Regions from separate parts of the Paenibacillus sp. OAE614 genome, predicted to be linked through region 2. Evidence: a T-box and tRNA genes for the amino acid it is inferred to sense, from the RefSeq annotation. Region 2 holds a T-box; the other holds one or more tRNA genes.
What was found. The T-box of region 2 lies ahead of pheS (phenylalanine--tRNA ligase subunit alpha). A T-box ahead of a tRNA ligase gene usually reads a tRNA of that ligase, here a tRNA-Phe.

Region 1: it has a tRNA-Phe gene. The T-box ahead of pheS (phenylalanine--tRNA ligase subunit alpha) is inferred to sense a tRNA for this amino acid. The anticodon was not compared.

What each region holds. Positions count from the first base shown of each region.
Region 1 covers NZ_JBEPOD010000001.1:135,077-150,816, forward strand. Annotated here, with positions in the region: rRNA gene ABIE48_RS00650 (23S ribosomal RNA) at 1-560, shown strand, start outside; tRNA gene ABIE48_RS00655 (tRNA-Asn) at 628-703, shown strand; tRNA gene ABIE48_RS00660 (tRNA-Ser) at 708-799, shown strand; tRNA gene ABIE48_RS00665 (tRNA-Glu) at 809-880, shown strand; tRNA gene ABIE48_RS00670 (tRNA-Val) at 1,086-1,161, shown strand; tRNA gene ABIE48_RS00675 (tRNA-Met) at 1,197-1,270, shown strand; tRNA gene ABIE48_RS00680 (tRNA-Asp) at 1,308-1,384, shown strand; tRNA gene ABIE48_RS00685 (tRNA-Phe) at 1,442-1,517, shown strand; tRNA gene ABIE48_RS00690 (tRNA-Thr) at 1,541-1,616, shown strand; tRNA gene ABIE48_RS00695 (tRNA-Tyr) at 1,620-1,705, shown strand; tRNA gene ABIE48_RS00700 (tRNA-Trp) at 1,716-1,789, shown strand; tRNA gene ABIE48_RS00705 (tRNA-His) at 1,821-1,896, shown strand; tRNA gene ABIE48_RS00710 (tRNA-Gln) at 1,919-1,993, shown strand; tRNA gene ABIE48_RS00715 (tRNA-Gly) at 2,000-2,074, shown strand; tRNA gene ABIE48_RS00720 (tRNA-Cys) at 2,084-2,157, shown strand; tRNA gene ABIE48_RS00725 (tRNA-Arg) at 2,170-2,246, shown strand; tRNA gene ABIE48_RS00730 (tRNA-Leu) at 2,265-2,344, shown strand; gene ABIE48_RS00735 (LiaF transmembrane domain-containing protein) at 3,081-3,386, shown strand; gene ABIE48_RS00740 (PspA/IM30 family protein) at 3,465-4,139, shown strand; gene ABIE48_RS00745 (PspC domain-containing protein) at 4,144-4,632, shown strand; gene ABIE48_RS00750 (PspA/IM30 family protein) at 4,636-5,340, shown strand; gene liaF (cell wall-active antibiotics response protein LiaF) at 5,515-6,162, shown strand; gene ABIE48_RS00760 (sensor histidine kinase) at 6,178-7,260, shown strand; gene ABIE48_RS00765 (response regulator transcription factor) at 7,241-7,888, shown strand; gene ABIE48_RS00770 (hypothetical protein) at 7,995-8,327, opposite strand; gene ABIE48_RS00775 (YwmB family TATA-box binding protein) at 8,503-9,267, shown strand; gene zwf (glucose-6-phosphate dehydrogenase) at 9,436-10,986, shown strand; gene ABIE48_RS00785 (peptide chain release factor 3) at 11,134-12,717, shown strand; gene ABIE48_RS00790 (small acid-soluble spore protein SspI) at 12,812-13,045, opposite strand; gene ABIE48_RS00795 (potassium channel family protein) at 13,263-13,925, shown strand; gene ABIE48_RS00800 (TrmH family RNA methyltransferase) at 14,006-14,803, shown strand; gene ABIE48_RS00805 (SDR family oxidoreductase) at 14,882-15,736, opposite strand; gene uxuA (mannonate dehydratase) at 15,720-15,740, opposite strand, start outside.
Region 2 covers NZ_JBEPOD010000001.1:594,570-610,309, reverse strand. Annotated here, with positions in the region: gene pheT (phenylalanine--tRNA ligase subunit beta) at 1-871, opposite strand, end outside; gene pheS (phenylalanine--tRNA ligase subunit alpha) at 913-1,947, opposite strand; T-box leader at 2,098-2,387, opposite strand; gene abc-f (ribosomal protection-like ABC-F family protein) at 2,577-4,418, opposite strand; gene ABIE48_RS03260 (CcdC protein domain-containing protein) at 5,019-5,471, shown strand; gene ABIE48_RS03255 (sensor histidine kinase) at 5,518-6,738, shown strand; gene ABIE48_RS03250 (response regulator) at 6,747-7,418, shown strand; gene ABIE48_RS03245 (beta-galactosidase) at 7,512-9,545, opposite strand; gene ABIE48_RS03240 (glycoside hydrolase family 95 protein) at 9,723-12,131, opposite strand; gene xylB (xylulokinase) at 12,645-14,141, opposite strand; gene xylA (xylose isomerase) at 14,304-15,620, opposite strand.

The DNA.
Region 1 (15,740 bases), 460 kb from region 2:
CAGAAGGGAGCTTGACTGCGAGACCTACAAGTCGAGCAGGGACGAAAGTCGGGCTTAGTGATCCGGTGGTACCGCATGGAAGGGCCATCGCTCAACGGATAAAAGCTACCCTGGGGATAACAGGCTTATCTCCCCCAAGAGTCCACATCGACGGGGAGGTTTGGCACCTCGATGTCGGCTCATCGCATCCTGGGGCTGAAGTAGGTCCCAAGGGTTGGGCTGTTCGCCCATTAAAGCGGTACGCGAGCTGGGTTCAGAACGTCGTGAGACAGTTCGGTCCCTATCTGTCGTGGGCGTAGGAAATTTGAGAGGAGCTGTCCTTAGTACGAGAGGACCGGGATGGACGTACCGCTGGTGCACCAGTTGTTCCGCCAGGAGCATGGCTGGGTAGCTACGTACGGACGGGATAAGCGCTGAAAGCATCTAAGCGTGAAGCCCCCCTCAAGATGAGATTTCCCAATTCGTAAGACCCCTTGTAGACGACGAGGTAGATAGGTTGGAGGTGGAAGTGCAGCAATGCATGGAGCTGACCAATACTAATCGGTCGAGGGCTTATCCAAAATATTAATTCGCAGATTCGTTTCGTATCTAGTTTTCAGGTGATCAAACACTTGAATTAAATATTGTTCCCTGATAGCTCAGTTGGTAGAGCACTCGACTGTTAATCGAGTTGTCACAGGTTCGAGTCCTGTTCGGGGAGCCATTATGGAGAGGTGTCCGAGTTGGCCGAAGGAGCACGATTGGAAATCGTGTAGGCGCCAAAAGCGTCTCGAGGGTTCGAATCCCTCTCTCTCCGCCATTATAGTTTGGCCCGTTGGTCAAGGGGTTAAGACACCTCCCTTTCACGGAGGTAACATGGGTTCGAATCCCATACGGGTCACTTTCTTTAATAGCATCAGGGATGAGAATCCAAAAAAGGGTTCGTCGGAGCATTACTTCGTTAGCATCTGCATCGCAGTCTCGAACGAAGTGAGAGTATCCCATACGGGTCACTTTCTTTAATAGCATCAGGGATGAGAATCCCAAAGAAAAAATACTTGCCTTTTTAGTGGTTTATCTGCTAAGATATTAAAAGTGTTTCTTATGGAGGCTTAGCTCAGCTGGGAGAGCATCTGCCTTACAAGCAGAGGGTCGGGGGTTCGATCCCCTCAGCCTCCACCATGTATACTTTAAAGAAAATAAATATTTTTTAATGACGCGGGGTGGAGCAGTCCGGTAGCTCGTCGGGCTCATAACCCGAAGGTCGCAGGTTCAAATCCTGCCCCCGCAATTTATCTCCTTACATATGGAGATACATAATTGGCCGTGGAACCGTGGTGTAGAGGCCTAACATGCCTGCCTGTCACGCAGGAGATCGCGGGTTCGAATCCCGTCGGTTCCGCCATTTATTTTCTTGAGAGTTTAGTTTGTTGCAATAATGCTCTTAATAGAAACAAAATTAGGCTCGGTAGCTCAGTCGGTAGAGCAGAGGACTGAAAATCCTCGTGTCGGCGGTTCGATTCCGTCCCGAGCCACCATGAATTTAATAACAAGCATAAAAGCCGGTGTAGCTCAATTGGTAGAGCAACTGACTTGTAATCAGTAGGTTGGGGGTTCAAGTCCTCTCGCCGGCACCATATGGAGGCTTAGCGAAGTGGCCAAACGCAGCAGACTGTAAATCTGTTCTCGTACGAGTTCGGTGGTTCGAATCCATCAGCCTCCACCAGTTTTATTATAGGGGCATAGTTTAAAGGTAGAACAGCGGTCTCCAAAACCGTTAGTGTGGGTTCAATTCCTGCTGCCCCTGCCATTCGAAATACAGCTTCATATCTTTTATTATGGCGGTCGTGGCGAAGGGGTTAACGCACCGGATTGTGGCTCCGGCATTCGTGGGTTCAAGTCCCATCGATCGCCCCATAACTTATAATGACAATCTTGTTGGGGATTAGCCAAGCGGTAAGGCAACGGACTTTGACTCCGTCATGCATAGGTTCGAATCCTATATCCCCAGCCAGTTTAAGCGGACGTGGCTCAGCGGTAGAGCATCGCCTTGCCAAGGCGAGGGTCGCGGGTTCGATTCCCGTCGTCCGCTCCATTTGATTTCGGCGCCATAGCCAAGTGGTAAGGCACAGCTCTGCAAAAGCTTTATCCCCAGTTCGAATCTGGGTGGCGCCTCCATTAACTTCATATGCGCCCTTAGCTCAGCTGGATAGAGCGTTTGACTACGAATCAAAAGGTCAGGAGTTCGAATCTCTTAGGGCGCGCCATTTTTTTTAACTGAATATGCCGGTGTGGCGGAATTGGCAGACGCGCGCGACTCAAAATCGTGAGGGAAACCGTGGGGGTTCGAGTCCCTTCACCGGCATCATAGAGAAAAAGTCTTGGATATCTTTCCAAGGCTTTTTCTTGTATAGACTAACATTGTACACCGAGCCATCGTTTGTCGTTCGTTAATCTCTCATCCCGCTATATTGCACTTCTCCTTCCAATCAGCCACCTGATGATATCCCGCAGAAAGGCAGCCATTTTAATTCATATTGCGTTTATTTGTATGACTGTATGGCATTTAATTCGTATCATGTTGTTTTATGTAGGTCCTATCCGCATCGAAGTTCTCTTTATATGACGTGTCCTCGTAAGATGGGAGTAACAGGGTGTACAACAGGCTTGAAAAAGATCCTCTGATCAATCCGTTCGTTCTACCATTACTCCCTTTGAACGTTTTCCCCATCCTTGTTTAAAGTTGATAAACCATTCCAGCTTGCTTTACCCGGGTTAAACAGGCTCTATGTTTCTTTAGCTAAGTGCTAAATCCCTTGCTCAAAGCCTCCAACGATTCCCTATCTAAGCATTGTATAAGTAAACTGCTCATTGAAGTTCCCATAGCGTGTCGATCATGCCCTATAAACGGGCTAATGGAGCTGTCAGTGGAGGATGTGGCTGCCGAATTACATGCAAAAAAAGCTTGCTTCGTCTAAGGTCCGAGCCTTCCCCCGACTTAGGTCTAGGATTAAAAACCGTCTGGGGTCCGTTTTGGAAAACCCGGATTGAACCTAAAATAGAGTCATAAGGTTGATACAAACGAAAGGCGGTGACAATGCATGAGAACAAATAAAACTTCTGGTTGGGCGATCGTATTGATCGCAATCGGAGCACTGATGCTCCTGGGAGTATTCGCTCCATTATTCGGCAGGCTGATCGGATTGATCTTCCCGATCCTGATGATCGTGCTCGGCTATTATGGAATTCGCAGAGGTAAGGTGGTCATCGGTACGATTATCCTCGCATTCGGTGTCATGGGACTTCTGGCGAAGCTGTCCTGGATCATCGGACCGCTGCTGGGAATTGCCCTGGTAGTGTTCGGGATTATGCTGCTGAAAGGTAAGAAGTCGTCGAAGTGGATGTAACGGTAACAAAGAATTACCTTCAATAAATACAATCAAACGAATAGGCGATCACAGCTTATAAGGAGGGAGCAAAAACAGATGAGCGTATTTCGCAGGGTACGGGATATCACCGTAGCGACATTAAATGAACGTTTGGAACAAAGTCAGGACCCGGTACGGTTGATCGATCAGTTTTTGGCATCAACGCGTGACGATATTATGGAAGCCGAGAAGCTCGTTCAGCAGTACTCAGCTCATGTAAGACAGCTGAAGCAGCAAGTGGATCAGGCATCCAATATGAAGGAAAAGCGTGAGGAGCAGGCGCTGCTGGCTCTCAAGGCCGGCGAGGATCATTTAGCCAAGCTCGCGCTGCAGGAAAAAATCATCTATGAAGAAAAGCTCGAGCAATACGGAGGACTGCTGGATACAACCCGCCAGTCGCTCACCGAGCTGGAAAATCAGCTGAACGACCTGAAATTGGAGTACCAAACCGTGTATAGCAAACGTCAATACTACGCGGCACGGATGGAAACCCTCAGACTTCAGCAGCGGATGAATCAGCGTATGGAAGGTTTTGGCGGACAGGATGTTCCCAAGATGTTCAACCGTCTGGAAGACCGCATTTCCGATTGGGAGTTTGAAGCACGTAGTCTGCGCGACCTGCGCCGCGGCGGTCAGGAACTTTTCGAGCAAGCCAGCGGAACGGTATCCAGCGTGTTGGAAAGGGAGCTGGCCCGTCTGAAGGAAAAGCTGAACAACAGCGGAAAGGAGTAACGTCATGAGCAAGCTATACCGATCAACCCGCGATAAAATGGTCACCGGTTTATGCGGCGGTCTGTCCGATACCTTTGGCATCGATTCTACGCTGCTACGGATCCTGTTCTTGATCAGTATCCCATTTACCGGCGGGACCACGCTGTTCATCTACTTTATCGCGGCTTTGGTCATCCCAAAAGAACCAACGACACCTTTTAATCCATATGGACCGGGGCCGGGGGCAGCTGGGGGCGGATACTACGGCAATAGTATGGGCTCCGGCAGCTACTACGGCAACGGTCAGCAAGGCAACGGCGCTTATGGTGCCCAATCTTTTGACCCTAGAGCCAAATACAACGGTTCGCCTTACGGCGGAGGCAGACCGGGCGGATACAGCTCGTCCGCATCCGACCTGGACGCCATGATGGAAGATATCGAGAAGAAAGCCATGAAGAAAGAGCTTGAGGAATTGAAAAAAAAATTATCTAAGTACGAGAAGGGAGAAGTGTAAAACATGGGAGTATTTAAAAGAATTAAGGATATGACGAAAGCATCGGTGAACGAGGTATTGGATAAAGTTGAAGACCCGGTAATTATGCTGAACCAGTATCTGCGCGATATGGAGGCAGAAATCCATGACGCGGAAGTTACAGTAGCGAAGCAAATGGCCAATGAACGCCGCATGAAGCAGCGCGTGGAAGAAGCCGTGAAGATGGCCGGCCAACGTGAGGCTCAAGCTGAACTGGCACTGCGTAACGGCCAGGAAGAAGTAGCGCGCAAGCTGCTCGAGGAAAAGATTTATTTTGACCAAAAACTGTCCGAGTACCAAGAACTGCATGCTCAATCCGAGGCGCAAGCTAAAGAACTGGTACAGCAGCTCCATGACATGAAAGACGAGTTCTACAAAATGCGCAACAAGCGCAATGAGCTCGTAGCCCGTGCGCAAATGGCGAAAGCCAAAAAGCAAATGTCTCAAATCAGCAGCCTGCATACGATCGAAAGCGGCAGCGCGTCCCTCGGATTCCACCGCATGGAAGAAAAGATCATGCAATTGGAAGCTGAAGCCGATGTGATGCGTGCCCCTTACCGTCCGGAAACATCCGCTTTCACCAGCCCGGTCGATGCGGAGAAGCAGCTGAAGGTGGAAGAACAGCTCAGCGCGCTGAAAAGCAAGCTGAACCCGCCGGCTGCCGCTCCTTCCAAATCGAATAAAGAATAAGTATTCAATTCTGCGGACAATATGATATGCTAGGAAGAATGGAATAAGGGCGCGAGACCTTCATTCACATCTTCCTGGATCCCGGTGAAGCCATAAGGAGTGTGCCCGTCACAACCCTATGGCTTTTCCGGTCTTACTTTTCCGATATACCAAGACATCATAAGGAGGTGCGGCATGGAAAAAAGAAATCGCTTCATTGCGCTGATTCTCATCGGGATCGGCCTCCTCATGCTCTTCGGCAGGTGGGTCGGCTTTTTTACCATCGTCGCCCTCTTATTCATTCTTATGGGAATTTATACGATTCGCGGCGGAAAAGTGAAGAGAGGCTACCGTCTTGTGGCGGTCGGAGCCATCCTGCTGCTGATTGATCATTTGCTGATCGTGCTGGGGATTGCGCTGATCTCCCTGGGATGGTTTTTTGTAAAGGCAAGGAAGGTACAAAACCGGGACGGGTATCTGCAGAAGCAGGGCTTTTCGGGGCATTACAATTGGGACCAGGTCCCTTGGGCTATGAGAAGCCAGAGCGTCTGGCATGTCATCAACGAAGCCGATCTGGATTTGTCGCTTGCGATCCCCGAGGAACACCGTACGGTTATGATGTTTCAAGGCATCATGGGGGATACGGACATCAAAATTCCGGAGTATTACGGGGTGGAGCTTGAAGTGTTCGTCCTGTTTGGCGCGATCGATTTCAGAGGGCACCGGGATAACGGTTTGATGAACCGTTTGAACTGGAAGTCACCCAATTATGAGACCAGCGAATATAAAGTTAAATTCCATATTTCCTACCTGGTAGGAGATGTTGATATTGATCTGTCATAGAAGGAGGGTTCCCTGATGAAAACCAGAAAACCGGCTAATATGGTCTCCCGGAGCATGGGCGAGGGGGCCCTTCTTTCTTTTGTTATGCTCCTGATCATTTTTTACGTACTTTATACATATGGTTATTTGGCCCCGTTTGATTCTTGGCAAAAAACGCTGCAGGCCGGTGCTACGCTGATCCTGGTTCCGATCGGTCTGGGAGCTATCTTCGGGTTCTATCAGAGCTACCGGGTAAAAATGAAGCTGGAACGGCTGCGGGAAACGCTGCTCTCCTGGGAAAAAGGGAACGTCGCCCGCTCCGTGCCGGAGCTTGGCAGCGACGAGGTCGGGCGCCTTGGCGAGCAGCTTGGGCGCATCAGCAAAAAGTGGGAGGAGCAGGTCAACTCCCTTCAGCGCTTGTCCACGAACAATGCCCAGCTGGCCGAGCAGGCGCGGATATCGGCAATCGTAGAGGAGCGCCAGCGTCTGGCGCGGGAGCTGCATGATGCGGTATCCCAGCAGCTGTTTGCGATATCGATGACGGCGACGGCCGTGGGGAGGACGCTTGAGAAGGATTTTGACAAGGCCCAGCGCCAGGTGGCGCTCATCGAAGAAATGGCCGCCGTGGCCCAATCGGAAATGAGAGCACTGCTGCTGCATCTCCGGCCGGTCTATCTGGAAGGCAAGCCGCTGGAGCAAGGCCTCGGTGAGCTGATCAAAGAGCTCAAAGTGAAGGTCCCAATGGAAATCGTGTTTGAAATGGACCAAGGCATCCACCTGGTAAAAGGAATCGAAAACCATCTGTTCCGCATCATCCAGGAGGCGATGTCTAACACGCTCCGGCATGCCAAAGCGGATAAGATGGAAATCCGGATTCACCAAAAGAAAGACATGGTCTGGGTCATGCTGCGTGACGACGGCCAGGGCTTTGAACTAAACGAGACAAAACAGGCCTCTTACGGCCTTTCCAATATGCAGGAACGCGTCAACGAAATCGGCGGATCGATCCAGATCATTACGGCGCCCGGCAAGGGTACGCGAATCGAAATTACCGTACCGATTGTATCTGAAGATAAAGCAGGGAGTGAGGATCTTGGAAATGGAAACACCCATGATTAAAGTGCTGCTCGTCGATGACCACGAGATGGTGCGGATCGGTCTGGCAGCCGTGCTGGGGACTGAGGACGGCATCGAAGTCGTCGGCGAGGCAGGCAGCGGGGAGGAAGGCATCCGCCTTGCCCGGGAATACAAACCCGACGTCGTCCTGATGGACCTGGTGATGGAGGGCATGGACGGGATTGAGGCGACGCGGCAGCTGCTGAAGCTGTACCCGGACTGCAAGGTAATCGTGCTGACAAGCTATTTGGACGACGAGAAAATGTACCCGGTTATCGAGGCCGGCGCATTCAGCTACCTGCTGAAGACGTCGCGCGCAAGCGAAATCGCCGATGCCATCCGCGCCGCGGCGCGCGGCCAATCGGTCTTGGAATCGCAGGTCGCCTCCAAGATGATGAACCGGTTCCGCCATCCGGAGGTGGAGGCCCCAGCGCACAAGGAGTTGACCGACCGCGAAATGGATGTGCTCCGCCTATTGGCGCAGGGCAAGTCCAACCAGGAAATCGCCGATGACCTCATCATTGGAATCAAAACGGTCAAGTTCCATGTGACGAACATCCTGGCGAAACTGGGCGTAGACGACCGCACGCAGGCCGCGATCTATGCTTATAAGAACGGCCTGGCGGAATAGTTGGGTTGAATCCAAAACAAATTAATCCATAGCAGATGAAAAGCCCCGAGGAGCGGATTGCTTCCAGGGGCTTTTTTAGATAATGATGTGCAAGTTTTGAAGACCGCTAAATCAAAAACAGCAGCCCGAGGGTAGCCAGACTTAGCGCCAGGCCAGCCCCATATCCAAACCCATAGCCATACGGATAATAAGGATAGAAGGCGCGGACGGTGGCTTTTTCCGGAGCTTTGGCTACAGGCCCCTTTGCGCGTTTTTTATGGCCGCCCTTTACTTTGGCGCCGTGCAGCTGGGTGCCTTCCGGCCCGTTCAGAATAATATGGCCGTCTTTGCACTCGGTCAGCTTTCCGGTATATACTCTGCCGTCATACATACAGGCGGCGACCATTTTGCCGCAGTGCCGCCGAATATTTTCCTCTGTTAATGGGTAAATAGGGATCATGGAAGTGTGCGAACCTCCCTTATCATTTTTATTAACCAGTGTATTCACCGCCTATGGACGCGGCTATGGTCATACACCCAATTTCGCCTATCGTACGGTTTTAGGTATAATCGCCCTGGAAACGGACATCCTTTTAGTAGATTGATAGATTTCCTGGTGAAGGGATGTATGAGGGATGATGGCAGTCCGGAGATGGGCAGGTTTAGGTTTGGCGGTATGCATAGCGGCTTTGGTATGGATGGGATATTTGTGGTACAGCGCGAATCAGACGTCGGCGCCGTCCCATCAGGATCCGGAAGAATTGCGCACCCTCTTGAAGCTGGGAAATGAAGTGGTAGACGTGCCGCAGCGTCTGGTTGTGAAGTGGCAGGGAGACTGGGAAGCGAGCGGTAATCAGGATGCGTACGAGGCGGCCGAGGGGCTGTCCCAATCGCTGAATCTGCCGGGAGTACAGCAATTGACGGAAGGCGGTCACTTGACGTACCGGGTCGTGGATACGAAAAATGGCGTTAACGTGCGGTTTAACTGGCAGGAGATTTCAGAGGATCGCAGTTATATTATTATTCAACTGGAGGCGGCTGGTGATGAGCAGCTGAGCGCCTTGACCGAACTCCAGTCGGAATACGGACAGGCTTTGCGCGAAAACGGCATCGATGCTGAATGGAATGCTTCTTTGCAGGGAACGGTTAAAGGGGAGCATCCTGCCGGGTCGACCATGAAAGCGGTAGAAGATGGCATTTTCAGAAATATGGCTGCGACAAAAGCGGAATCCTACGAGGATGCGACTACGGTCAGCAACGCTTACCAGGTGCCTTCATTGCGGTCCGGCATCCAAAGCGGAGGGAAGGTTCTGAACATGCAGGTGGCGGTTCATGAGGATCAATCGACCGGCAGCAGCCGGGTGACGATCGGGCTTCCGGTCATTACGATTGAGTATTAGACCTGCCTGGCACGCAGAAAGAAATTTTTGATTTACCACCAAGTTAAACGGATAGCATCATGCTGATGAATGTGCTAAAATGACATCAATCATTTTATGCCACCAAATTATGGTGTAAAATCGGGATTTTGAAGAGACCAAAATACGACATAGAAAGAATGAGGAGCCATGACTGAAAATCAAAATCTTGAAGCACTCAAAACACCTGGTGCTGTATTTTTTATTTTCGGGGCAACCGGGGATTTGGCCAAACGCAAACTGTTTCCTGCCATTTATAGTTTGTACCGTGAAGGTAAATTAGCCGAGGATTTTGCGGTCATCGGCGTCGCGCGGCGTCCGCGTACCCAGGAGGAGTTCCGTGAGGACATCTTCCAGTCGATTCAGGAATTTTGCCGTTACAAGGCAGAGGACAACGACAATTGGAAGACGTTTGCGCAGCATTTTGAATATAAGTCCCTCGATATCAACAACGTCGACGGATTCCGTGAACTAAACGAACAGACGGTGAAGCTGGAGAAGCAGTTCGGCATTCCGGGCAACCGCCTGTTCTACCTGGCCCTGGCGCCGGAGCTGTTCGGCAGCGTATCGTTTAACCTGCAAAAGGGCGGCATGCTGGATGCCGAAGGCTGGAACCGCCTCGTTATCGAGAAGCCGTTCGGCTACGATCTGAAATCGGCTGAAGAGCTGAACGAACAGATTCGCCAGGTTTTTAAAGAAGAAGAGATTTACCGGATCGACCACTACCTGGGCAAGGAAATGGTGCAGAATATCGAAGTCATCCGGTTCGCCAACGCGTTCTTCGAGCCGCTGTGGAACAACAAGCATATTGCCAACGTGCAGATTACGCTGAGCGAAACCGTCGGCGTTGAAGAGCGCGGAGGGTACTACGACCATGCCGGCGCACTCCGCGATATGGGACAAAACCATATGCTGCAGATGCTGACGATGATCGCGATGGAGCCGCCAAGCCGCCTCCTGCCGGAGGACATCCGCGACGAGAAGGTGAAGGTGCTCCGTTCGCTCCGGCCTTACGAGACAGCGGAAGAAGTGAAGAAGAACGTCATTCGCGGCCAATACATCAAGGGCTCTGCCCGTGGTAAGGACCTGCCAGCCTATCGTGAGGAGGACAAGGTCGACCCGAATTCCAATACGGAAACGTATTTTGCGGCACGGCTGTTCGTGGATAATTTCCGCTGGGCGGGCGTACCGTTCTATATCCGGACAGGCAAACGCCTCCCGGTCAAAACGACGGAGATCGTCGTGGAATTCAAGAGCATGCCGAACAACGTGTATTTGGGTAAAAAATACAAGCTCGAACCGAACCTGCTGGTCATCCGTGTGAACCCGATGGAAGGCATCTATGTAAAGATCAACGCGAAGAAGCCGGGCTCCGAAAATGAAATCGAGCCGCTCGCGATGGACTTCTGCCAAAGCTGCATGGTCGGCATCAACTCGCCTGAAGCGTATGAGCGCCTGCTGCATGATGCAGCCCGCGGCGAATCGACGTATTTCACCCGCTGGGATGAAGTGGCGTCGGCCTGGTCCTTCGTCGATAAAATCGCCGAAGCCTGGGCGCAAAATCAGGGCGATATCTCTTATTATCCTGCCGGGTCCTGGGGACCGAAGGAGACGGACGAACTGCTGAAAGCGGACGGCTTCCACTGGTGGCCGGTGAACGGCCAGGAAGAGGACAACGTCGTGTGGCAGATTGGCAAATAAAACCGTTGTGCCGGTGCTTGCCTTATGTTTCACTAAAGACATAGCCTGAAATGAAATCATCCTCATGCAGCCTCTGCATGGGGGTGATTTGCGTAGAGAATGTGATACAATAATAGACATGACTTTAGTGATGAAGGGAATAGTGAAATGAGCAAAGCGATAGATGATACGCTGCAGCAGGAAGTGGAGAAGCGCCGGACGTTCGCGATTATCTCCCACCCGGACGCAGGTAAAACGACATTAACGGAAAAGCTGCTCCTGTTCGGCGGCGCGATCCGGCTGGCTGGTACGGTCAAAGCGCGCAAAGCGAGCAAGCACGCGACCAGTGACTGGATGGAAATCGAGAAGCAGCGGGGGATCTCGGTTACTTCGTCGGTGATGCAGTTCGACTATAACGGACACCGGGTCAACATTCTGGACACCCCGGGTCACCAGGACTTCAGTGAAGATACGTACCGTACGCTGACCGCTGCCGACAGCGCCGTCATGCTGATCGACGTGGCCAAAGGGGTCGAGGCCCAGACGATCAAGCTGTTCCAGGTTTGCGCGAAGCGGGGCATTCCGATTTTTACGTTTATTAACAAGCTCGACCGGGAAGGCCGGAGTCCGTTCGACCTGATGGAGGAGCTGGAGCAGGTGCTGGGCATCCGCTCTGTGCCGATGAACTGGCCGATCGGGACCGGACGCGAGCTGTGCGGTGTCTACGACCGCATGAAGAATCAGGTCGAGCTGTTCCAGGGGAACGACCACTCGACCATTCAGGTACAGAAGGTGGAGGACTATAACGACCCGGTTATCCGTGAGATGGCGGGGGATTACCTGCACGATCAGCTGTGCCAGGACCTGGAGCTGCTGGACGTAGCGGGGGACCAATTTGACCTGGAAAAGGTACAAAAGGGTGAACTGACGCCGCTGTTCTTCGGCAGTGCGATCAACAACTTCGGGGTGCAGACGTTCCTGGAGAACTTCCTGCAGCTGGCCCCGCCGCCGGAGCCGCGCCGCAGCACGGCTGGGTTGATCGAGCCGACGAACGAGAAGTTCTCGGGATACATTTTCAAAATCCAGGCGAACATGAACCCGGCGCACCGGGACCGCATCGCCTTCATGCGGATCGTGTCCGGCAAGTTCCAGCGCGGCATGACCGTCAAGCATGTGCGGGTCGGCAAGGACATCAAGCTGTCGCAGCCGCAGCAGTTCCTGGCACAGGACCGCGACATCGTTGATGAGGCGTATCCTGGCGATATCATCGGGCTGTTTGACCCGGGCATTTTCCGGATCGGCGACTCGCTGAGCCAAGGCAGCGAAATCGTCTTTGACGAGCTGCCGACGTTCTCGCCGGAGATTTTCTCCAAGGTAACGGTCAAGAACGCCCTGAAGCACAAGCAGTACCAGAAGGGCATCGACCAGCTGACGGAGGAAGGGACCATTCAGGTGTTCCATACGGTCAGCTTCGACGATACGATTCTCGGCGTTGTCGGCCAGCTGCAGTTCGAAGTATTCGAATACCGGATGAAAGGCGAGTACGGCGTGGATGTGCAGCTGCAGCGGATGCCGTACCAGTTCGCCCGCTGGATCGTGGACGACCAGATCGATCCGAGCAAATTCCGTATCAACTCGACGCTGGTGAAGGATAAGAAGGGCAACTATGTCGTGCTGTTCGAAAATGAATATGCGATGCGGACCGCGATGGAAAAAAATCCGACCGCGAAGTTTTTGGAGACGGCTCCTTAAGTCTGCTGAAGCTTTTTGTAATATAGGAAATACCCCTCAGCTGTTTCCTAGCGGAGGGGTATTTGTCATTGCGGTAAAAGCACCGGCGTCTTTGTTAAGTCAATGGACCGGGCTTAATCGTCTTGAGGTGCTCATGAGCTACATGGACGAGCTCGTTCTGCTGCTTCGTGTCGATATTTTTCCACATCATCTCAAAGATCGCTCCCAAGCCGGGGAGCGCCTGCTCCGGACCGTCGACGGATCCTTCAATCATTTCACGAAGCTCGGCTTCATTGGAATCATGGACCTTATGGACAATAGCTTGGCGAAGGTCGAGAAGAATTGACATGATCGTTTTCCCTCCAGGCTAAAAAGTTTGAACCCTTCACATCAGAGCTGCCTGCTTCCATATAACGTGCGGACGCAGTTCTGCTTCCCAGGGCTCAGTCTGAATTGTAATGATATTCTTTAGTAATGTGCCCCGAGGCGGGTGGCAAAATTCAAGTTTTTCGCCTGCTGTGATATAATAATCAGGATAGACTTCTTATAGTCGTGGAGGTTAACATATGGCGAAAAAGCAGTACGCCGTCATCGGTATGGGGCGCTTTGGCTCCAGTGTTGCAAACACACTGAGCGAGATGGGGTTTGACGTGCTTGCCATCGATTCGGATGAACAGCGCACCCAGGCGGTATCCAATATCGTAACGCATGCCGTATCAGCGGATTCAACGGATGAAGAGGCGCTTCGTGCCCTGGGCATCCGCAATTTTGACGTGGTGGTTGTCGCCATCGGCGAAGACATCCAATCCAGTATTTTGACGACGCTCATCCTGAAGGATCTTGGGGTCGGAACGATTATCGTCAAGGCGCAAAATGAACTGCACGGCAAGGTTTTGCAAAAGATCGGCGCCGATAAAGTGATTTTTCCGGAGCGGGATATGGGCATGCGCGTCGCCCACCATCTCACTTCGCCGAATATTTTGGATTACATCGAGATTTCCGAAGACTACAGCATTTTGGAATTAAAGGCTTCGCAGGACATGGTCGGCAAAAACTTGAGGGAGCTCGACATTCGCGCCCGCTTCGGCTGCAACGTCATGGCGATCAAGCACGGTACAAAGATGGATATTTCGCCGTATGCCGATGCCCCGCTGAGCGAAGACGACGTACTCGTTATCGTCGGCGAGAAAAGCGATTTGACCAAGCTGGAGCTGGCTTATCCGAAGTGATCCGATCCTCAGCGCGGGAGAACCTCATGCTGGGGCAGAGGAGCAGTTTGACAGATGAATCATGAGAAGGACGGTTAAGGATGGACATCATTTCACCGCAAAATCCCCGGGTCAAGGAATGGGCGCAGCTGCTCGAGAAGAAGCACCGGGACAAGCAGCATAAATATATCATCGAGGGCATTCATCTCGTGCAGGAGGCGCTGACGGCCGGGGCAGACCTGGAATGCGTCGCGTTTGACCTGGAGCAGGGGATTCCGTCCGAGCTTGCCCACCTGGCCGGCGGGGAATCTGCGGAGTGGATCGGCGTATCGCCTGCGGTAATCGCGAAGTGTACGGATACCAAAACGCCGCAGCCGGTCTTTGCCGTTGCCCGGAAGCCCAAGTCCGCGGCAGGGCTTGACGCCCTGATGAGCCGGGAGGGCAGCCTGGTCATCGTCCTGGACGGCGTGCAGGACCCCGGCAATGTCGGGACAATCATCCGCAGTGCCGATGCGGCTGGAGCGGACGGGGTCATTCTGGGGCGCGGGTCGGCTGACCTGTACAATCCGAAGACGATCCGCTCGACCATGGGGTCGCTGTTCCATTTACCCGTGGTGGAGGGTGATTTGATGGAGATCCTGCCGGAGGCGAAGCGGAGCGGCGCGCGGGTGATCAGCACCAGCCTGCAGGCGCAGGACACGTGCTACAGCTACGATTTCCGGCAGGGCTCCTGCTGGCTGCTCGTCGGCAACGAAGCCAAAGGGGTGTCGGAGCAGGCGCAGCAGCTGGTGGATGACGCGCTCATCATTCCGATGCGGGGGGAGGCCGAGTCGCTCAACGTGGCGATGGCTTCGACGCTGATGCTATTCGAGGCGATGCGGCAGCGGCATTTTGCTTGAACCTGCCTGTTTGTGAATATAAAAATAAAAGGCAATTCCGATCGGTGTGCGATGCGGAGCTGCCTTTTTTGCGTTTCGTTACACGCCCGAATAGGCCATAAATCCGCCGTCAACGGGCACCACCGTGCCGGTGACAAAGCCCGAGGTGGTGTCGTCCACCAGCCAGAGCAGGGTACCCAGCAGATCTTCCGGAACGCCGAACCGGCGCATCGGCGTGTGGCTGATGATTTTATGGGAACGTTCGGTCAGGGACCCGTCCTCGTTCGTCAGCAGTTTCCGGTTCTGTTCCGTCAGGAAAAAGCCGGGGGCAATGGCGTTGACCCGGATGCCCGATTCGGCAAGGTGAACCGCCAGCCACTGAGTAAAGTTGTTAATCGCGGCTTTGGCTGCGCTGTACGCGGGCACCTTGGTCATAGGACTCGGTGCGCTCATGGAGGATATGTTCAGCACAACCGCGCCGGGACGGCCAATCATCTGCCCGGCAAAGACCTGGGTCGGAATGAGGGTGCCGATCATATTGAGGCCGAGCACGTTCTGGAATCCCTGGATGCTGAGATCAAAAAACGTCGTGATCCCTGGCTGTCCAAGGTGCTCCGGCTTATAGATCTCTTCCGTCGTGTTAGCACTGGGATGATTTCCGCCCGCTCCGTTAATCAGGATGTCGCACGGGCCGAAGGCCTCGCGGACCTGGCGCTCCGCCGCCTGCACGCTGCCGGGCTCCATCACGTCGCAGGCCACGGCAAGCGCCTGACCGCCCGCCTCGCGGATTTGACGGGCAACGGCTTCGCCTTTTTCCGCAGTCCGGTTCAAAATCGCAACCTTTACCCCTTGGCGTCCCAGCTCCAGCGCCATCGCGCTGCAGAGAACCCCGGACCCGCCGGTAACAACGGCTGTTTTTCCATGCAGGGCAGGGTGGTTAGGCAATGCTTTCATGCGT
Region 2 (15,740 bases):
GGCGAACATCTACGGCCCCGCCTGTCAAGCGGTCCGCATCGAATGCATGCAGCGGCTGGCCGTATTCAAGCATGACATAGTTGGTGATGTCCACGATGTTGTTGATCGGACGGACGCCTGCAGCCATGAGGCGGTTCTGCATCCACTGCGGCGACGGAGCGATCTTTACGCCCGTAATATAACGCGCGGTGTAATGGCTGCAGTGCTCAGGCGAGCTGATTTTGACCGAGATATGGCTGCTTGCCGCGTCAGCTACCTCAACCAGTTCCCTTTCGGGATCAGGCAGTTTGACGTCGCGGCCCAGAATGGCCGCCACTTCGTAAGCCGCTCCGCGCATACTGAGGCAGTCGGAACGGTTCGGCGTCAGGTCAAAATCGAGTACCTTGTCGTCCAGGCCGAGCACGGAGGTGATCGGCGTTCCGATCTCCGCGTTCTCCTCCAGGACGAGTATGCCTTCCTGCTGCTCCTTCGGCAGCAGCTTGTCGTTCATGCCCAGCTCTTTGGCGGAGCAGATCATGCCTTGAGAAGCGACGCCGCGCAGCTTGGCTTTTTTGATCTCCAGCCCGCCGGGCAGCAGAGCGCCAACCAGGGCAACGGGTACCTTTTGTCCGGCATCCACGTTTTTCGCGCCACAGACGATCTGCAGGTCTTCGCCCTGTCCCGCGTCAACGACGCAGACGTTCAGCTTATCCGCATCGGGATGCTTCTCCTTGCTTTTTACATAACCCACGACGACTTTCGAAATGCCGTGATTGCGGTGCTCAACCTCGTCGATCTCGATGCCCGCACGCGTAATCTGCTCGGCCAGCTCTTCGGCCGTTACATTTTCCAGTGATACATAATCGGATAACCATTCTGTCGATACTTTCACTTACGTTCCCTTCCTTCTTCCCGTATTCGCTAACCTTACGCTTACATGCGGGCAAACTGCTTCAAGAATGCCACATCGCCGCCATAAAAATGACGGATATCGTCGATTCCGTACTTCAGCATCGCAATCCGGTCCGGCCCCATGCCGAACGCGAAGCCGCTGTGCACTTCCGGATCGTAGCCGCCCTTGCGCAGCACTTCCGGATGCACCATGCCGCAGCCCAGAATTTCCAGCCATCCCGTATGCTTGCACACCCGGCATCCGCTGCCGCCGCATCTGGCACAGGTTACGTCGACCTCCGCGCTCGGCTCTGTGAACGGGAAGAAGCTTGGACGAAGGCGGATCTGCGTGTTCGGTCCGAACATTTCCCGGACGAATTGCAGCAGCGTGCCTTTCAAATCGCTCATGCGGATGTTTTCACCGATCACCAGGCCTTCAATTTGGTAGAACTGGAACGAGTGCGTCGCATCGTCGTCGTCTCTGCGGTATACTTTGCCCGGGCAGATGATCTTCACCGGCACCTTGCCCTGCATGCTCTCCATCGTCCGGATCTGCACCGGCGACGTCTGCGTTCTCATCAAGAGCTCCTCGGTAATGTAGAACGTATCCTGCATGTCACGGGCCGGGTGGTTCTTCGGCAGGTTCAGCGCTTCAAAGTTATAATAGTCAGTCTCCACTTCCGGTCCTTCCGCAATGTGGTAGCCCATGCCGATGAAAATCTCCTCGATTTCCTGGATGACTTTGTTGAGCGGATGGGTGCCGCCTTGGGTCATTTTGCGGCCGGGAAGCGTAACGTCCACCTTCTCCGCCTGCAGGCGCTGCTCGGTTTCGGCCTTTTGGAAAGCCTGCTGCTTGGACTCGATCAGTCCTTCGATCGCTCCGCGCACATCATTGGCCACCTGGCCGATCAGCGGACGTTCCTCCGCGCTAAGCGCGCCCATGCCCCGCAAAATCTCGGTCAGCGCCCCCTTTTTCCCCAGATACTTCACGCGCAAATCGTTCAGCGTCTGTACGTCAGCGACGTCATTCAGCTGCGCGATCGCTTCCTGCCGCAATGCTTCCAGCTTTTCTTTCATGAACTTCCTGCCTCCTTCTTGAAATCGCCAATACATTTTTGACCAACAACGCCCCGCAAAGCAGGGCTTTTGCCCCGGGTGACTGCTCAGGTACTTGGCGGGGATCCTCAGAAAAAATTCCCAAGAAATACAAAAAGGCCTTTTCTCCCGAAAAGGGACGAAAAGACCGTGGTACCACCCTTGTTAGACAAGCGAAAAGCCGTTTGATACGCACACGCGCACCTCTGGCCAGCTTGATCTCACTCTCACTCGATGTAACGGATCGAAAACCGTTATCCCCTACGCGGAATCCTGTCAGCAAACATGCTGGCGCGTGGATTCATTCAGGGAACTGCTCCGGAGGGAATTTCAGCAGCCTGTTTCTGTAGAGACGCTCTCAATCTCCGGCGTCCCCTCCCTGTAAAGAGGCACTGCTTACTTATCTCCATCAACGCATTTATCTTGACACATAAATTGGATTGCAATGGCTGATCCATACGGGTCATTCATTCACCGGGATCAGTCCGTTGACTATAGTCAATAATTATAGGCAAAAAAAGCTGTATTGACAAGTCCGAATCGCCTAAATCAATAGGCGTTCCCTTTCTCAGCATGCCCATTTTTTGCGGAACCAGACTTCATTCCTCAAATTAGAGCTGTTCCAGCTCGCTCCGGAGCCTGCGGATATTCGTAATCCGTGCGGCAGCCTCCTCGTCGCTCCCGCCGTCTTCGTTCAGCAGCCGGGTCAGCTCCCATTCCAGCGCCAGCCGGGCGTTTTCCCGGTCGGTATCCTCCTTCAGCGCTCCGTTATGTCTGGCCAGCTGCTCTTCCTCTTCTTGAACCGTGCCCTCAAACAGATGCGGTTCTTCCGTATGAGAGACGGTCAGCAGCCGGTCCGCGAGCTTGCGTATCAGCATCCGGTCGTGGGACACGACGACCAGAGCACCCGGATATGCGGATAACGCCTCCTCGATCACTTCCCGCGTCGAGATGTCCAAATAGTTCGTCGGCTCATCCAGCACGAGCAGATTGGCCCCGGAGAAATACAGCTGAACGAAAGCCGCACGGCATTTTTCCCCCATGCTCAAATCCCCGATTCGCTTGAACACGTCCTCCCGCTTGAACAAGAAGCAGCCCAGAAGCGTCCGCGCATGCGTCTCGGTCATCGAAGGCAGGCGGAGCAGGCTGTCCAGCAGCGTCTCCTCTTCATTCAGCACCTCCAGCTCCTGCGAGAAGTAACCGATCTTCAGGGCCGGATGCTGCCATACCGTTCCTTCGCTTGGCACAAGCTCGCCCATAATCAGCTTGAGCAGGGTTGACTTGCCCGCTCCGTTCGGCCCCCGCACGGCCAGCCGGTCGCCGCGGGAGAGGATCAGGCTGAACTTGTCGAACAGCTTCTTCGTCCCGTAGCCGAAGGACAGCTGCTCTAGCCGCACCAGCACACGTGCGGAGAACCCGCCCTCGCCCAGCTGCAGGTTGACCTTCGGTCCGCTTTTCGGCTTCTCCACGCTTTCGCTCTCGAGCCGCTCCAGCTCTTTTTGCTTGGCGTGATACCTGGAGATGTTTTTCTTGGCTTTCGCTTTGTAGTAAGGCAGCGCCGCCTTCGTTTCCGTATTTTTATCCGCCGATTTCTCGGCCTGGTGGAACCATTCCTGGTATTTGCGGATCGATTCCTCCAACGCTTCCCGGGCCTGCTTCTGCTTCTTATAGAGCGCCTCCTGCTCCCGAAGTTCGCGGTCCTTTTCCCGCCGGTAATCGGAGTAGCCGCCCTTATATTTTTTCAGCCCGCTCTCGGTCAATTCGCAGACTCCTGTCACTACCCGGTCCAAAAAGGTCCGGTCATGGGAAACGACAATGACGGTGCCTTCGTAGTGACGAAGCCAATCCTCCAGCCAGTTCATACTCTCCTCGTCCAGATGGTTGGTCGGTTCGTCAAGGAGCAGCACCTCCGGCCTTTTGACCAGCAGAGCCGCCAGCCTGACCCTGGTTTTCTGGCCGCCGCTCAGATCGGCAAAAGGGACCTGCCACAGCTCTTGACCAATGTGGAGCATGGTCAAATGCTTCTCCAGCCCGGTCTCCCAGTCAAAACCGCCGCTGAGCTCATACTGCTCAAGCCACTGTCCGTATTCCTCCAAGAGATTGGAACCGACTTCGCCCGTCGCCATCGCCTGCTCCAGCTCCTTCAGCCGACGCTTGATCTGCCACAGCTCGCCGCTTTCGCGCCCCGCCGCATCCAGTGCGGTTAGATGCATTAACTCTTCCGACGTCTGCGTCATATATCCCCACTGCTCCAACGGGACTCCACGCTCCACGGTGCCGCGGTCCGGCTCCAGCTGCCCGGTCAAAATCTGCAGCAGCGTCGTCTTCCCCGCGCCGTTGACGCCGAACAGCGCCAGCCTCTCGCCTTCATAGATTTCCAGGTCAATATTTTCAAAAACGGTCTTCCCTTTAAATTCTTTGGCTATATGTTTCGTTTTTACGATATTCAACATTAAGCATCACCCTTTAAAACATAAATTTGAATTTCCGTCGTTTCAGACAAACCAGCCGTTTCAGTCCAGCCCCGGCCTCTGATCCATTTCACGAATCAAAAAAGCCGCAGGCAGCATCGCCTACGGCAGGAAATTCGTTATCATTGTCTATGTCAAAAAAGGGTTTACCCGTTCGAAATACCGCCCCGAACATGATGATCCGGGCACGATATTACCCCATGAACACGTCAAAAATGCACAAAAAAGCATTATCCGTATCCATCGGCGAGGTATCCAGTCTCTGAAAATAGACATAACGATTCTCTTCCCTGCGGCAGGCGCAGAAACTGCATGGTTTCAACATTAAGTTGGTTTGCAGATTAGAGAGATCAGTCATGTTTATCCATCGGCTGTGTGGTTACCTCGTTTTCTTCAGGATGAAATGCTTGCTGCCATTTTAACAAATTTATCGGAAAAAGAAAAGCCCAAACCTGTTCGTCCACAGTCATGTACATCTCCGGATGTACATCGGCCGAAAGAAAATCACCACACGGTTCGATTACGCGGCCGGTCCTCCTTGGTATGCTGGACTCATCACGAAAAATGAATGAGGTGTTAGCGATGGATCAATACTCAACTTATATTATTATCATCCTGCTTGTCATTTGGCTTACCGCAAGGGAAAGAACCTTCCGCCCTTCCAGCATTTGGATCGTTCCCTTGTTATGGGGAGGAATGACCCTTTCCTCCATCCCGTGGGCATCGGTAGGTCCGATTGAAGTCGTGCTGTTCGCCGTGTTTGCCGCTGCCGGTTTGGCAACAGGTATCATCCGGGGTAAAATGGAAAAAATGCGCATGGGAACGGACGGCCAGGTTACCGTGCAGGGTTCCATTGCCAGTATCCTGCTGTTTCTCGCCGTGCTGGTTTTGCGGGTGCTTGCGCAGTCCTGGGGGCAGTCACACGCCTTCTATCACATCGCCAATGCGCTGATGTTCATGCCGCTCGGTTCCATTTGCACACGCCGGTACGTCATTTACCGGAGATATCAGGCGATGATGGGACAACGGGCATAAAGACCTGAATCACCGGCGTCAATGTGCCAGCTAAAGGAGACCTGCTATGGAAACAGGCAACGATGAACGAACAATACTGTCATCCAATCCGGCCAGAAGGGCGCTGCTGAGTTTGCTGATCGTGTATTCCGCGATTCAGAACGGTATGTACGGTGAGCCCCGCGCGTTCGTTCCCGGCGTGCTGTTGACGTTGGCCGCGTTGTGCCTGCAATGGCGTTCCCGGTGGTTTACCCGCCGGGGGCCGGCTCCCGCTTTTGCCGTGTGTGCCTTGCTTGGTATCTCTTCCATTGGGGTCATCCTGGGACTTGACGGCAGCTTATATATTATCGTTTTTTTTCTGCTGGGATGGGTGAGCTACCGGCTGCCGGCATCGTACTCGGCCTCATATACCGTTCTAAATATAGCTGCCGCAGCGTGGATCCTGCTGGCTCAGCATCGGACTTTGGAAGCAGTGATGACCCAATGCCTGATTCTCGCGGCGGTCTATCTTCTATTTTTGGCCGGCAGGCTACGCAGAACGACCCGAACGATGAAAGAAACGCATCTGCAGGAGCTGACGTCCGCTCATCAGGAGCTGGAGGCGGCTTACCGCAGCCTGCGCCAAGCTCACAAGGAGCTGGAGGAGACTTCCGAGCAGGCTCTGCGCTATGCGGTACTGGAGGAGCGCAGCCGGATCGCAGCCGACATCCATGACAGCATCGGTCACGGCCTGACCTCCGTGATCGTGCAGCTGCAGGCGCTGCCGTATATGATCGAAGCGGCGCCGGACGAAGCCCGCTCGACGCTCAGGCAAGTGACGGATGTGGCCCGCGGATGCCTTCAGGACGTCAGAACGGTCGTCCACGAAATGGGGCTTGTCCGGCCTGGCGAAGGGCAGAAGGAGCTCAGGAAGCTGGCGGACACCTTCAGTGAGCGAAGCGGGATTCCGGTGGCCTTTACGATGGATATCCCCGGCACCATCGCCCCGGAGCAGCTGTACGTCCTTTACCGCATCCTTCAGGAGGCACTGACCAACATGATGCGCCATGCCCAGGCCACCCAAGCTGAGGTCCGGCTTATAGGTAACAAGGAAGGCCTGGTCTTGACTATCCGGGATAACGGCGTGGCGCAAGGTCCAATCCAGCCGGGATTCGGACTGACCGCCATGCGGGAGCGATGTGCAAAAGCCGGCGGACGCCTGACGTTCACCTCCCTCGCTCCCCATGGCCTGGAGATTACCGCAAGCCTGCCGTTTTCCGCAGCGACACCCAATAACAGAGGGGAATGAATGCTAATATGGACCCAGAACGTATCCGCATCATCATCGCGGATGACCAGCCCCTGATCCGGCACGGCATCGGGTTTATTATTAAGGCGCAGCAGGACATGGAATGGTGCGGGGAGGCCGGCGACGGCCGCGAAGCCGTAAACCTTGCGGTCCGAACGCGGCCGCATATCGCCCTGATGGACGTGCAGATGCCCGGCATGAACGGGATCGAGGCGACACGGGAGCTCCGGCGGCAGCTGCCGGAGTGCAAAGTCATCATCCTCACCACCTTCGATCTCGAGGAATACGTGTACGAAGGCATTCGGGCCGGAGCCGTCGGCTATTTGCTGAAGGATGCGGCGCCGGAGGAGCTGCTCCATTCCATCAGGGCGGCGAGCCGCGGCGAAGCCATATACCGGACGGGAGCCGCGGCCCGGATGATTTCGGAGGCGCTGCGCCAGACGGAATCGTTCCAGGACCGGCAGGACATGCGGCTGTCCCTGCCGGACCCGCTGACCGACCGCGAGCTGGAAGTGCTGCAGGAAATGGCCTACGGCCTCAAAAACGAGGATATCGCCGCCAAGCTCCACATCAGCGAAAGCACGGTCAAAACCCACGTTCACCGCGTCCTGCAAAAAATCGGGGCCGAGGACCGCACCCAGGCCGTCGTGCTGGCCATACGCAATCAATGGGTGCAGTAAATTGCCCTTACAAAAAAGCAGGCTTTGCCGGGATGTCCCGCAAAGCCTGCTTGTATTGGAATGGAAACGTATTTTAGCCGCGATACCTTGTCTTTACTCTGCTTCCTCCAGAATCAGGACGCCGCGTCCCGGCACCTCGGCCGCTCCGTCTACGGTTACGCCGCTGAGAAGGTCCCGGCGTTTGACGTCCCCCGTGCGAACTGTCGCACTCTCCGCGTTATGGTTCAGCACGAACAGGAACGAGCGTCCATCTTTAACGCGGCGGGCAACCTCTACGCCGGCCGGAAGCTCCGGCACCAGCGGCTGAACGCCTTTCTCGGCGCAGACGGTCCCGAGGAAGCCTTCCATGAAGTCGCTGTCCGCGCTGGTCGCCACATAGTACGCTTTGCCTTCACCAAAGCGGTTCACCGTGAGCGCAGGCATGCCTTTGTAGAAGTCCGAGCCATACTCGGCCAGCACTTCCGCGCCTTCGGCATGGATGAGATCAAACAGCATCTCGCATTTATAGCTGCCCGTAAGCTTGCCGTACGGCTGCTTCATGACGATTTCATTGTACTGTCCGAGCGGCAGTGCGTCGATTTCCTCCGCCCAGATGCCGAGCAGATTGCGGAGCTCGCCCGGATATCCGCCGAGGGTCACGAGATCGGTCTCGTTCACGATGCCGCTGAAGAACGTCGTAATAAACGTGCCGCCGGCAGCGGTGAACGCCTCCGACTTCTCGGCAAAGCCCGGCTTGACCATATACATGACCGGCGCGATCACGATGTCGTACTTGCTGAAGTCGGCTTGGGCGCTGATCATGTCCGCCTCGATGCCCTGCTTGAAGAGGGCGTCGTAAAACTTATGCACCTCGCGCACATAATTCAGCTCAACGGTCGGACCGCTCGAGAGCTCCATCGCCCACCGGTTTTCCCAGTCGTACACGATGCCAACCTTAGCTTCCGTCACAGCATCCAGCAGCGTGTCCCCAAGACGGCCAAGCTCCTCCCCGAGCTGCGCCACCTCACGGAATACCCGCGTATTCTCATGACCGGAATGCTCAATGACGGCGCCGTGGAACTTCTCGCAGGCGCCCTTGGAGCGCCGCATTTGGAAGAACATCACCGTATCCGCGCCGCGGGCAACGGCCTGATAGCTCCACAGGCGCATCACGCCGGGACGCTTGAGCGAGTTGTACGCCTGCCAGTTCTGCTGGCTCGGCGTCTGCTCCATCAGCATGAACGGCGCCCCGTGCTTCAGACCGCGCATCAAGTCATGTGTCATGGCGGTTTCACTGACCGGCGTCGTCAGAGACGGATAGTTATCCCACGAGACGATATCCATATGCTTCGCCCAGTCGAAGTAGTTGAGCAGCGGGAACGTCCCCATCAGGTTGGTCGTGATCGGCACGTCCTTCGAATGCTCGCGGATCGCTTCCGCCTCGATGTTGTAGCATTCCAGCAGACTATCGGACATAAACCGGCGGTAATCCAGGGAAATGCCCTGGAACGCGCTGACGTTGCCTTCCCCCTCTTCGCTCAGCCCGTCCGGGAGCACGATTTCGTCCCAGTCATAGAAAGTGTGGCCCCAGAATCGGGTATTCCATGCTTCGTTGACGGCATCAAGGGTGCCGTAACGCTTTTGCAGCCAGACGCGGAATTCGGCGGCACAGTTGTCGCAGTAACAGAAACCGCCGTATTCATTGGATACGTGCCAAAGCAGCAGCGCCGGATGATCCTTGTAGCGCTCGGCGAGCTTGCCCGCCATCAAGCGGGAGTATTTGCGGTAAGTCGGGCTGTTCGGGCAGGAGTTATGCCTTCCGCCGAACTTTCTTTTCCGTCCGTAAAAATCGACGCGGGTCACATCCGGATGCCGCTTGGCCATCCAGGCCGGATGCGCCCCGGTACTCGTCGCCAGTACGACGCCAACGCCGTCCTTGTGCAGACGGTCCATCGTTTCGTCGAGCCACCCGAAATCGTAAGTGTCCTCGTCAGGCTGGTTTAACGCCCAGGAAAAGACGTTGATCGTCGCCACGTCGATCCCGGCCAGCTTGAACATCCGCTGGTCCTCTTTCCATTCTTCCGGTCCCCACTGTTCAGGGTTATAATCTCCGCCGTACCAAATCTTAGGCAGTTTATCGTTAATCACGTACCCACTTCCTTTCTCTTGTTGAATCGCCGATAGCTCGTAACCTTGGCCCGTGACGTGACTTAGCCCGTAACAAATAAAATGTCTTCTCCGGCTTCTTGTACCGTAGAAGATGTCCCACGGTTTTTTTAGGTTATCTTCCGCTTCCTTCGGCTTCCTAAGGCTTTCATTTCAGCCTCAACTCACCGATACCTTTTCCTTGTCCCGTGGTGTAATTCGGTACGTTTCGCCTGCTGCCGTAATAAACCCGTCAGCCGGTAGCTCCTGCCCATCTGGTCCCTGCACCCGGTACAGGGAATGGTCCGCGATCCGGCAGGTCCCGCCGTGCGTGGAGGTTATTCCTGCTTCCTTGATCGTTCCGGCGCTCCAATTCATGTCCACCACGAAGCCGCCTCGCGCCCGCAGTCCTTTGGCTTCCCCTTCGTTCCAGGCTTCCGGCAGAGCCGGCAGCATCCGGATCTCGCCCTGGTGGCTTTGCAGCAGCGCTTCCGCAACGCCGGCCGCATAACCGAAATTGCCGTCAATCTGAAACGGCGGGTGGTTGCCGAACAGGTTCGGCAGGCTGGAGTCGCTGAGAATCCGCCGGATGGAGCGGTACACGTTCGCCGGCTCCTTAAGCCGAGCGTACAGGTTAAAGATCCAGGCCGCACTCCAGCCCGTGTGCCCGCTTCCCGCCTCAATTCGCTTCTTCAGCGACAAGGAGGCGGCTTGCAGCAGCTCCGGCGTATTCTCGTTTACGGCGTCTCCCGGGTACACTCCGTACAGATGGGATACATGGCGATGCCCCGGCTCGTTCTCGCCGAAATCGCGCTCCCATTCCCGCATCCGCCCGTCCGGCCCCATGCCGGGATGTACCAGCCGCTCCCGTTTTGAAGACAGCTCCTGCCGGAAATCCTCATCAATCCCGAGCACTTCAGCTGCATTGATGCAGTGTCCGAACAGCTCGTCAATGAGCGCCATATCCATCGCCGAGCCGGCAGCCGTGCTGCAGAGCTCTCCCGATTCGGTCAGGAAGACGTTCTCCGGTGAAGTCGAGAGACCCGTCGTCCATCGTCCGTCTGAAAGCTGGACAAGCCAGTCCAGGCAGAACAAGGCGGCTCCTTTCATCAGCGGATAAGCCACCTCCTGCAGGTAGGCCGCATCCGGCCGGAACGAATACCGTTCCCACAGATGTCTGGACAGCCACACGCCGCCCATCGGCCAGAACGCCCACATGGCCCGCCCATCCGAAGGCGTCGACATCCGCCACAAATCGGTGTTGTGATGAGCCGTCCATCCTCTTGCACCGTAATGGATCGCCGCGGTCCGGCTGCCGGTGACGCTCAGTTCCCGGATCAGGTCGAAGAGCGGCTCATGACATTCTCCCAGACCGCACACCTCGGCCGGCCAATAGTTCATTTCGGCATTAATGTTCGTCGTATAATTACTGTTCCAAGGCGGCTGCTTGTGCGGATTCCAAATGCCCTGCAGGTTCAGCGCCTGCGTACCCGGACGCGAACCGGCAATCATTAAATAGCGTCCATAATGGAAAAGCAGCGTTTCGAGGGCCAGATCGACTCCTCCTTGGCGATACAGCTGCAGGCGCTCGTCCGTCGGCATTTCCGCTTCAGCCTGCGGCAGCTGTGGGCTCAGCCCCACCTGCAGGTCCACCCGGCCAAATAGCGCGCGGTAATCATCCAAATGCCGCTGTTTCAGATGCAGATAATCACTGTCCGCCGCGTCGGCATGTTCCCGGCACAAGCGTACCGGATCAATGCCGGATGCGCCCGGCATGACGTCAAAGCCTGCGAAATCGGTCGCCGCAGCCAGCACAAAGGTGACCGTGCTCGCTTTTTCGATCCGCAGCCGCCCTTCTTCCGTCTGCACCTCTCCGTCGGTCCGCACCGTCAGCACGGCCGCAAACCGGAGTCCCAGTCCTTCTTCGTAGAGAACCGACTGAGGATGATCCCCCAAGTAATTGTCCGCGACATGCGACGGAGCTTGTCCTGTCAGGACCAAAGACGCCGGCTCCGCGCTCACATTGCTAAGATGCGGAGAGGTGAGCCATGCCGTCAACTCCGGCAGCTCCGCCTTCCCGGCCGAACCCCCGCTCTCTGCGGGCTCCGCCCGGAAATGGACGACGATAACCTCATCCGGCCGGCTCGCAAAAGCTTCGCGAATGACGCGCACCCCGCCGGTTTGAAAAGAAACCGACGCGACCGCATGCTCCAAATCCAGCTCCCGCTCGTAATTGGTAATTTGATCCATGCGGCCAAACGCAAAATGCAAATCGCCGAGCGGCTGGTAAGATTCCGTGCGTCGTCCAAGCATTCCGGCTTCGATCAGCGTCTCTGCTTCGGCATACCGGCCCTCGGCGACCAATGCCTTGGTCGGCTCCAAATGCCGCAGGGCATTATAATTAACCCTGTCCCGGGGAAATCCAGACCACAGCGTGTCCTCGTTCAATTGAATTTTCTCTTCTTCCGCCCCGCCGAACACCATGCCTCCCAGCCGTCCGTTTCCGATCGGCAGCGCTTCCTCCCACACGGAGGCCGGCTTGCGGTACCACAGCCTTTTATTGACGGCGCGTTTGCTGCTTTGCTCCACGCTTATCTCTCCCTTTATCCGCGATGAACGGTTGTTTCGTCGAGCACCTTGCCGGACCGGCGGCCAAAGCGTGATTTCGTAAACAGGCTGCCATAAGAAAAACGTCTATCGACGTACCTTCAAAGAAGACAGACCGCTTCTAGAGGAGGTATTTCTTGCGAGATCAGGAAGCAGAAGCTTCGAAACTTATACTTTCTGATCTCTTAAGAAATTACGGGAAGCCCGATGTGTTGGATCGGACTTCCCGCCCTATTTGCTTTCAGCATTATAAATGAATGATCTTCAAAACGTTATTGACAGCACACACCAAGCCGAACAGAGCCTTCCGGTCCGCAGTCTCAGGTATTCCCCGCTATTTTTACCGCCAAATAGGCAAGGTACTGATGATCTAACCTTATTCTAAAGTTCTGAAAGCGATTGCAGTACCCCGAAAATTCGATAAAAAATCATGTCTAAATTAGACATTAAGCAGGGCCTTCCGCATCTCGTCCGCGCAAGGGAGGCACCGGCTTCCTAGTTCCGGTAAGGAACCAGCTTACGGTTCAGCTCGCGGGTTTGGCTGTATACTTCCTGATACAGGCTGAACAAGCCGCTGTACAATTCGGCCCGCTCCGCATTCGGCGCATACGTTTTGGCCGGGCGAATGAACGCCTTCGCACAATCTGTCAGCGATGGGAACCAGCCGCAGCCGTATGCAGCCAGCATTGCCGCTCCCATAGCCGGGCCCTGCTCGCTTTCGAGCTTGATAATTGTCGCGTTGAAAATATCCGCCTGCATCTGCAGCCACGTTTCGTTCCGTGCACCGCCGCCAATGGCCACGACCTCTTGGATCTCTTTGCCGGATTCGCGTACGATGTCGATCGATTCCCGAAGCGAGAACGTAATGCCTTCAAGCACCGCTCTGGCAAAATGGGAAAGCGTGTGGCCGGAGTCCATGCCGATAAAGCTTCCGCGGATATCCGCATCCGGATGCGGGGTTCGTTCCCCGGAAATGTATGGTGTGAAGAGCAAGCCGCTGCTGCCCGCTGGAATGGACCCGATGCCTTCAAGCAGCTCATCGAAGCTTTTTTCCTTGGCGAACGTTTCCTTAAACCAGGTCAGGCTGTGACCGGCCGCAAGCGTGACGCCCATAACATAGTACGCGTCCTTTTCGCTGTGATTAAAGAAATGCAGCTTGCCGTCGACCTCCAGTTCCTTGCGGCTTTCAAAAGAGAGGACGACGCCTGATGTGCCGATACTGCACATCGTTTGCCCCTCCTGCAAAATGCCCGCCCCGATGGCGCCGCAAGCATTGTCCGCTCCGCCCGCGAATACCTTGGTCGACGGCAGCAGGCCGGACGCCTCGGCGATGTCAGGCAGCAGCTTGCCCGTTTGATCGAAGGATTCCACGAGCGGAGGACAAAGCGACAGCGGCAGATCAAATGCTGCGGCAATGTCCTGGCTCCACGTTTTGCCCGAGACATCCAGCAGCAGCGTGCCCGCGGCGTCGGAGTAATCCATCGCGTATTCGCCGGTGAGCCGGTATCTCACGTAATCCTTCGGCAGCAGGAACAAGCTGGCTTGGGACAAAATGTCCGGTTCGTTCTCCTGCACCCACAAAATTTTAGGCAGCGTAAAGCCTTCCAGGGCGCGGTTTTTGGCAATACCGAGGAGCTTCGATTCCAGCGTGTTCTCGATCTTGCGGCACTGCGCCGTCGTGCGCGTGTCGTTCCACAGAATGGCCGGACGCAGCACCTTGCCTTCCGCATCCACCAGCACGAGGCCGTGCATTTGGCCGGAGAAGCTGAGGCCCTCCACTTCCTGCGGGTCGGCACCCGACTTTTCCATCAGTCTGCGGAGACTGACCAGCGTCTTGTCCACCCAATCCTCCGGATTCTGCTCGCTCCAGCCCGGCTCAGGTCTGCTCAGCGGGTAAGCTTCAGAGTGCTCGTGCACGACTTCTCCCTGGGGATTCACCAGTACCGTCTTGACGGCGCTTGTTCCTAAATCAACACCAATAACGTATTTCATACTTTTTCCTCCTGTATGGATCGAATGGACATCAACGACTAACCAAGGATGTTCCGCATGGAAATCCGGTTCAAAAAAAGGCTGCCCGAAGAAGCTTTCTTCAGGCAACCTTCGTTGCATTTCAAAGAGATTTCATGATCGGTTTTGTAACGATGCTTGCTTCTACTCAGCCAGGATGTACTGGTTCAACTGAGCTTTCAGCAGCTCTTGGCGGCTGGACTCGTTGCGGCGCGGATTTTCATTGTTCAGCGCATACTCGGCCAGGGAAGCCAGGGTCGCTTTGCCGGATACGACGTCTGCGCCGATACCTTCCTTGAAGCTGGCGTAGCGCTTGTCGATGAAGTCGTCGAACACGCGATCTTCGATCAACTTAGCGGCTACCTTCAAGCCTTTTGCGTAAGTATCCATACCTGCGATATGCGCCAGGAACAGATCTTCCGGCTCGAACGACTGACGGCGTACTTTCGCGTCGAAGTTAATGCCGCCTTTGCCGAGACCGTCGTTCTTCAGCACTTCATACAGTGTAAGCGTGGAATCGTAAATGTTCAGCGGGAACTCGTCGGTATCCCAGCCGAGCAGCATGTCGCCTTGGTTGGCGTCCAGGGATCCGAGCATACCGTTGATACGGGCTACGCGAAGCTCGTGCTCGAACGTGTGTCCGGCCAGCGTTGCATGGTTGGCTTCCAGGTTCAGCTTGAAGTGCTTGTCGAGATCGTATTTTTGCAGGAACGAAATCGTCGTCGCCGCATCAAAGTCGTACTGATGCTTTGTCGGCTCCTTCGGTTTTGGTTCGATCAGGAACTGGGCGTCAAAGCCGATTTCCTTCGCATAATCCACAGCCATGTGGAACAGGCGGGCCATGTTGTCCATTTCAAGCTTAAGGTCCGTATTCAGCAGGGTTTCATACCCTTCGCGTCCGCCCCAGAATACGTAGTTTTCCGCACCGAGCTGTTTGCCGACTTCGAGGCCTTTTTTGACTTGGGCTGCAGCATGGGCATACACGTCCGCGTTGCAAGTAGAACCGGCACCGTGCATGTAGCGTGGGTTTGTGAACATGTTGGCAGTGTTCCACAGCAGCTTCTTGCCGGAGGTCTTCATGCCTTGGCCGATCAGGTCGACGATTGTGTCGATGTTGCTGTAGAACTCACGCAGGCTGCTTCCTTCCGGTGCGATGTCGATATCGTGGAAGCAGAAGAACTGCAGGTTCATTTTGTCCAAAAATTCAAAAGCGGCTTCCACACGGGCTTTGGCCTTGTCCATGCCGTCGTATTTGTCCCAGCTGCGGACAGCCGTCTCTACGCCGAACGGATCGGAACCACCGGCAGTCAGCGTATGCCAGTAAGCCATTGCAAAGCGAAGATGCTCTTCCATCGTTTTGCCTGCTACCACTTCTTGCGGGTTATAAAATTTGAACGCGTACGGATTGGTCGAACGGCTTCCTTCATAAGCGATCTTCCCAACGTTCTCAAAGTATGCCATGTATAATCCTCCTCAAAATTTGCTTATCGCAAACGTTTACAGGAACATAGTAACACATCCGATCAACTTTGTATATTGGTTAAACAAAGTTTTTTTTGGAAAGTGATTTCGGGTTGCTTT